2 linked regions of the Methylobacterium currus genome follow. The protein of the gene in region 2 interacts with the protein of the main gene of each other region in a pairwise test. Links are inferred from orthologs where the notes say so. Each region holds a gene or a part of one and is shown on either strand. Other genes may lie near its edges.

Evidence for each region. The genes of interacting proteins can lie anywhere in the genome.
Region 1: the proteins of ligA (region 2) and leuS interact in binary tests that used the Escherichia coli proteins (3 or more experiments, as listed by UniProt). The link is inferred for Methylobacterium currus from one-to-one orthologs.

The regions. Positions count from the first base shown.
Region 1 is NZ_CP028843.1:2,659,084-2,662,365, forward strand. What follows is about bases 139-3,272. They hold leuS (leucine--tRNA ligase), read right to left. Parts: upstream 2,935-3,272; coding sequence 343-2,934; downstream 139-342. Other genes in these bases: DA075_RS12605 (YggS family pyridoxal phosphate-dependent enzyme), read left to right, coding at 3,101-3,272. In the rest of the region: DA075_RS12595 (LPS assembly lipoprotein LptE), read right to left, coding at 1-52; more of DA075_RS12605, read left to right, coding at 3,273-3,282.
Region 2 is NZ_CP028843.1:5,101,594-5,104,818, forward strand. The notes cover bases 82-3,158. They hold ligA (NAD-dependent DNA ligase LigA), read right to left. Parts: upstream 2,822-3,158; coding sequence 341-2,821; downstream 82-340. Other genes in these bases: DA075_RS23545 (3'-5' exonuclease), read right to left, coding at 82-308; DA075_RS23555 (MFS transporter), read right to left, coding at 2,994-3,158. Also shown: more of DA075_RS23545, read right to left, coding at 1-81; more of DA075_RS23555, read right to left, coding at 3,159-3,225. UniProt on the Escherichia coli protein: DNA ligase that catalyzes the formation of phosphodiester linkages between 5'-phosphoryl and 3'-hydroxyl groups in double-stranded DNA using NAD as a coenzyme and as the energy source for the reaction.

The sequences.
Region 1 (3,282 bases), 2.4 Mb from region 2 along the record:
GGGTGGCGACGAGAGTGAGGTTTCGCGCCGTCTTCGCCGTGCTGCCTGCCATGAAGGTCCGTCCTGCCACCACTGATCTCGTCACCGCGACACTGACGCCGTTACCGCTACGCTGAAGCCCTGCCAAGGGGGTTGGCGAACCGGACTCGCGAAGGAAGCATGGGACCTCGAATCGAGGTTCGTCGCGCCCTCAGAATAGGGGAGGGGACCTAAAGAGTCTCTGCGGCGACAGCAGGGCGCGAGTTCGATCAGGACGGGAAATCGAGGATGTTGCGGATAAAGGAAGGGCCCGGCGATCCTTCGATCTCCGGGCCCCAGAACCTCATCGAAATGGGCGGTCGATCAGACCACGATATTGACGATACGCAGCGGCACCACGATCACCTTGCGGGGCGGCTTGCCTTCCAGTGCCCGCTGCACCGCTTCCAGCGCCATAACGGCTTCCTGCACACTCGCCTGATCGGCGTCGCGCTTCACGGTGACATCGGCGCGCTTGCGACCGTTGATCTGCACCGGCAGGGTCACGCTGTCCTCGATCAGAAGGTCGTGACGGATCGCCGGCCAGGCTGCTTCCGCCACCAGGCCGTCTTGCTTGAGAGCGGTCCAGCAGGTCTCGGCGAGGTGCGGCATCATCGGGGCGATGAGCTGGACCAGGATCAGCGTCGCCTCCTGCAGGGCAGGGGAGGGGGCGTGGCCGCGCTCGGCATTCACCGCCTCCTGCAGGCTGTTCGCCAGCTCGTAGATATGGGCGACGCAGCGGTTGAAGCGCAGGCGCTCGATGTCCTCGCCAACCGCGTTCAGCGCCTTATGCGCGGCCTTTAGCACGGCCTCGTTGCCGGCCTTCGGCGGCTCCGCGCCGCCCTCGGCGACCTCGCTCACCATGCGCCAAATCCGCTGGACGAAGCGCGAGGCACCCTGCACGCCATCCTCGGTCCAGATCACGTCGCGCTCCGGCGGCGAGTCCGAGAGCATGAACCAGCGGGCGGTGTCGGCGCCGTAGGACGCGATGATGTCGTCGGGGTCGACGACGTTCTTCTTAGACTTCGACATCTTCTCGATCGCCCCGATGGCGATCGGCGCGTCGGTTTTCACGTGAAACGCTTTTCTGGCGCCGTCCTCGGTCACCACCTTGACGTCGACCGGCTGCACCCAGCCACCGGCCTCGTCCCGGTAGGTCTCGTGGACGACCATGCCTTGCGTGAACAGGCCGGCGAAGGGCTCGTCCAGCCCGGCCCAGCCGGTCTTGCGCATCGCCCGCATGAAGAAGCGGGAATAGAGCAGATGCAGGATCGCGTGCTCGATGCCGCCGATATACTGGTCGACCGGCAGCCAGTGGTCGGCCACCGCCTTGTCGGTCGGCGCGTCCTCCAGCCACGGCGCGGTGAAGCGCGCGAAGTACCAGGACGAGTCGACGAAGGTATCCATCGTGTCGGTCTCGCGCCGGGCCTGAGCCCCGCAGGACGGGCACGGCACGTTGCGCCAGGCCGCGTCGCGCTCCAGCGGGTTGCCGGGTACGTCGAACGAAACCTCCTCCGGCAGGCGCACCGGCAGGTCCTCGACAGGCACCGGCACGACGCCGCAGGCATCGCAATGGATCACCGGGATCGGGCAGCCCCAATAGCGCTGGCGCGAGACGCCCCAGTCGCGCAGGCGGAACTGCACCCGGCGTGCGCCCATGGGGGCTCCGTCGAGGGTCTCGGCCTCCAGGCGGTCGGCGACGGTCTTGAACGCGTCGTCGGTGCTCATCCCGTCGAGGAAGCGCGAGTTGATCATTCGGCCGTCGCCGTCATAGGCGGTGTCGGTGATGACGAAGGCGGCGGGATCCTGGTCCGGCGGGCACACGACCGGTGTGTTGCCGAGGCCGTACTTGTTGGCGAAGTCGAGGTCGCGCTGGTCATGGGCCGGGCAGCCGAACACCGCACCGGTGCCGTACTCCATCAGCACGAAATTCGCGACGTAGACCGGCAGGGTCCAGGACGGGTCGAGGGGGTGGCGGACCTTCAGGCCGGTGTCGAAGCCGAGCTTCTCGGCCGTGTCGATCGCGGCCTGCGCAGTGCCCATGCGCCGACACTCGGCGATGAAGTCCTGCAGGGCCGGGTTGTCCTTCGCCACCGCGGCGGCGAGCGGATGGTCGGCGGCGACCGCCAGGAACTTGGCGCCGAACAGGGTGTCGGGACGAGTCGTGTAGACGGTGACCTCGCGCGCCGTTCCCCCCGGCACGCTCTCAAGGGCGAAGCGCAACTCCAGGCCTTCCGAGCGGCCGATCCAGTTGCGCTGCATCAGCCGGACCTTCTCCGGCCAGCGCTCCAGCGTGTCGAGCCGGTCGTCCAGATCCTGGGCGAAGTCGGTGATCTTGAAGAACCATTGGGTCAGCTCGCGCTGCTCGACCAGCGCACCCGAGCGCCAGCCGCGCCCATCGATCACCTGCTCGTTGGCGAGCACGGTATGGTCGACCGGATCCCAGTTCACCTTGGCGGTGCGGCGCGAGACCAGCCCGGCCTGCAGGAAGTCCAGGAACATCCGCTGCTGGTGCTTGTAATACTCGGGATCGCAGGTCGCGATCTCGCGACTCCAGTCCAGCGACAGGCCCATCGATTGCAGCTGCGCCCGCATCGTCGCGATGTTGGCGTAGGTCCAGTCCCGCGGGTTGACCTTGTTCTGCATCGCGGCGTTCTCGGCCGGCAGGCCGAACGCATCCCAGCCCATCGGGTGCAGGACGTTGAAGCCCTTGGCCCGCTTGTAGCGGGCGACCACGTCGCCCATCGCGTAATTGCGCACGTGACCCATATGGATGCGCCCCGACGGATAGGGGAACATCTCGAGCACATAGTATTTCGGGCGCGGATCGTCGTTGCGGGTGCGAAAAATCTCCCGCTCGGCCCACACCTGCTGCCAGTGGGGCTCGGAATCCTTCGCGTTGTAACGTTCGGCCATGGCGGCGTCTTTGCGACCGGTCGGCGCCGGCGCCGAGAGCACCGGCGGCAGGGATGAAGGGAAAACGTCACGGCCGCAAACGGTTGAGCTTGCTCGGCGCGGCGCCGGCGGACTAGGACACGGTTTGGTCCCGAGGGTCAACAATCAAGCGGAGAGGCAGCCGGTCATGATCGACCCGCAGACCGTCACGTCGAATCTGGCCGAGGTGCGGGAGGCCGTCGCCCGGGCCGCCGAGGACAGCGAGCGCGATCCCGCCGGCGTCGCGCTCATCGCCGTCTCGAAGACGATTGCGGCGGACGGCATCCGCCCGGCCCTCGCGGCGGGCCAGCGCCGTTTCGGCGAGAACTA
Region 2 (3,225 bases):
TGGAGCGTCGCGGCGAGCACCCCGACATCGAAGCTGGCATTGTGGGCGAGCACCAGGCTGCCGGCGATCTCCGGCAGGAACGGCGCCATCGCCTCGGGGAAGGATGGCGCGTCGGCGACGTCCCGCGGGCGGATGCCGTGGACCCGGATGTTGCCGGGCGAGAAGCGCATCTCCGCCGGGCGGATCAGCCGCGACTCGCGCCGCACCACCCGCCCGCCCTCGATCCAGGCGAGACCGACGGCACAGGGGCTGTCGCGGCGCTCGTTGGCGGTCTCGAAGTCGATCGCGAGGGTGCGGGGAAAGGTCATGCCGGCGCCTTCCCGCGGGAAGGCGCCGAATTTCAGGCGGAGGCCACCATCGCCAGCCACTCGTCCTCCGAGACCACCGTCACGCCGTGCTTCTCGGCGTCCTTGAGCTTGCTGCCCGCACCCGGTCCCGCCACCACGAGGTCGGTCTTGGCCGAGACCGAGCCCGAGACCTTGGCGCCGAGCCGCTCGGCCGTCGCCTTGGCCTCGCTGCGGGTCATCTTCTCAAGGGTGCCGGTGAACACCACGGTCTTGCCGGCGAAGGCCGCGGCTTGCGCCACCGGTGCCGGCCGCTCGGTCTCGACCTCGTCGAGCAAGGCCTTCACCGCCGCGACATTGTGCTCCTCGGAGAAGAACTGGATCAGCGAGGCGGTGGTGACGGCGCCGATCTCGCCGTCATCGGCGAGCGCCCGGTAGGCGTCGCCGGGCACCTGGGCGGCGGCCCGCTCCACCGCCGCCCGCACGCCCGCGGAATCGCCATAGGCCTCGACCAGGGCCTCGCGCTGCGGGGCGGAGAGCCGCGCCACCGCGCCGCCGGCCAGAAGATCGGCATCCGGCGCCTCGGCCGCGGCGGCGAGGAGCCGGTCGCGGGTGGTGGCGCCGACGCGGTTGAGGCTGGCGAGCGCGATCCAGTCCGGCCCGGGCTGGCAGGAAGCCGCCGCCGCGACGCCCGCCATCAGGGCCGGCATATCCGAAAAGTGCTTGGCCAGGGCCTTGGCGGTGGCCTCGCCGACCTGCTCGATGCCCAGCGCGAAGATGAGCCGGTTGAGCGAAATTTTTCGGCGCGCCTCGACTCCTGCGAGGAGGTTCTTGATCGCCTTGTCCTCGTCGTCCTTCTTCTTGGCGGCCTTCTTGACCTCCTTGCCGGCGGCGAGCGCCCGCTCGGCCGAGAGCGCCTGGCGCCGCGCCACGACGGCGGCCTTCAGGGGCTCGAAGTCGAGGCGGAAGAGGTCGGCGGGCTGGTGCACCAGGCCGGCTTCGAACAGGGTCTCGATGTAGGTCTCGCCAAAACCCTCGATGTCGAAGGCGTTGCGCGACACGAAGTGCTTCAGCCGCTCCTGCGCTTGCGCCGGGCAGATCAGGCCGCCGGTGCAGCGGCGCACCGCGTCGAGCTTGCGCGTGCGCGGGTTGAGGCCCCGCACCGCGTGGCTGCCGCAGGCCGGGCAGGTCTCGGGGAAGCGGTAGGGCACCGCGTCCTTCGGGCGGCGCTCCAGCACCACGTCGGCGACCTTCGGGATCACGTCGCCGGCGCGCAGGACCACCACGGTGTCGCCGACGCGCACGTCGGACCCTTGCGCGAGGTCGACGTCGTCGCGGAGGATCTGGCCTTGCCAGACCGGGATGCCGCTGCGGATCGGATTGCCGTCGGCATCGACGCCGTGGACGTAATCCTCGTTGTGGAGCGTCGCGTTCGACACCACGACGCCGCCGACCGTGACCGGCCTCAAGCGCGCCAGCGGGTTGAGCGAGCCGGTGCGCCCGACATTGATGTCGATCGCCTCGACCACGGTGGTGGCGCGCTGGGCCGGGAACTTGTGGGCGAGCGCCCAGCGCGGCGCCCGCGCCACGAAGCCAAGGCGGCGCTGGAGCGCGAAGGAGTCGACCTTGTAGACGACGCCGTCGATGTCGTAGCCGAGATCGGCGCGCCGCGCCTCGATCATCCGGTAATGGGCCAGCATCGCGGCCGCGTCGGCGCAGAGCACCGTCAGCGGGTTCACGGGCAGGCCCCAGGCCTGGAAGGCCTCCAACATCTCGAACTGGGACTCGGCCGGCTGTTCGGACATCTCGCCGGCCGCGTAGGCGAAGAAGCGCAGGGGGCGCGAGGCGGTGATGCTGGGATCGAGCTGGCGCAGGGACCCGGCGGCGGCGTTGCGGGGATTGGCGAAGAGCGGCTTGCCGGCCTCCTCCTGGCGGGCGTTGATCCCGGCGAAATCGGCGTGCGAGAGGTAGACCTCGCCGCGCACCTCGCACACGGCCGGCCAATCGTCACCGGCCAGCACCTCGGGAATCTCCCTGATGGTGCGGACGTTGGCGGTCACGTCCTCGCCGACCTCGCCGTCGCCCCGGGTCGCCGCGGTGACGAGACGCCCGCCCTCGTAGCGCAGGGACAGCGACAGGCCGTCGATCTTCGGCTCGGCCGTGAAAGCGACCGGTTCGGCGGCCGGGAGGCCGAGGAAGCGGCGCACCCGCTCGACGAAGTCGCCGATCTCCTCGTCCGAGAAGGCGTTGCCGAGGGAGAGCATCGGCACCGCGTGCCGCACCTTGGCGAACTTGTCCGACGCCTTCGCGCCGACGCTGGCCGAGGCCTCGCCGGTGCCGGCGAGGTCGGGGAAGCGCGCCTCGATCGATTCGAGTTTCCGGCGCAGGGCATCGTACTCGGCATCCGAGATCGTCGGCGCATCCTCGCCGTGATAGCGCCGGTCGTGCTCCGCGATTTCCGCCGAGAGGGCGGCGTGGAGGCTCTGCGCGCTCTTTTGCTCGAGGTCGTCGAAGGCGGGGTCGCGGTTGGGGGGCATGGACGCTCGTGAGGGGGGCTCGGTGTTCGGGCCTGAATGTAGGGCGCCCGGCGCGGGGGGCCGGCGGGCGCGGATCGGGACCTGTCATGCCCGCAGGATGTCTCACATTTCGTTAACCCTGCCCGCACCCGCCGGCCCGCCGATCCCGCGTCGGGACCGGCGCCGCCCCACCTTATCGCCTGTCACGGGCATTCAGGACGTGAACGATCAGCGCCAGGGCCGCCACCCACGCCGCGACCGGACCCAGGGCGCGGGCATTCCAGATCTGGATGACCCATCCGCCGAGAAGACCGGCCATGCCGATGCCGAGATACAGGGCGGAGGCGTTCAGGGACACCAGGATCTGGCCGACCTGCGGCGCCGTGGAAAGCAGGCGATGTTGCTGCGCAGGCAGCAGCAGCCAC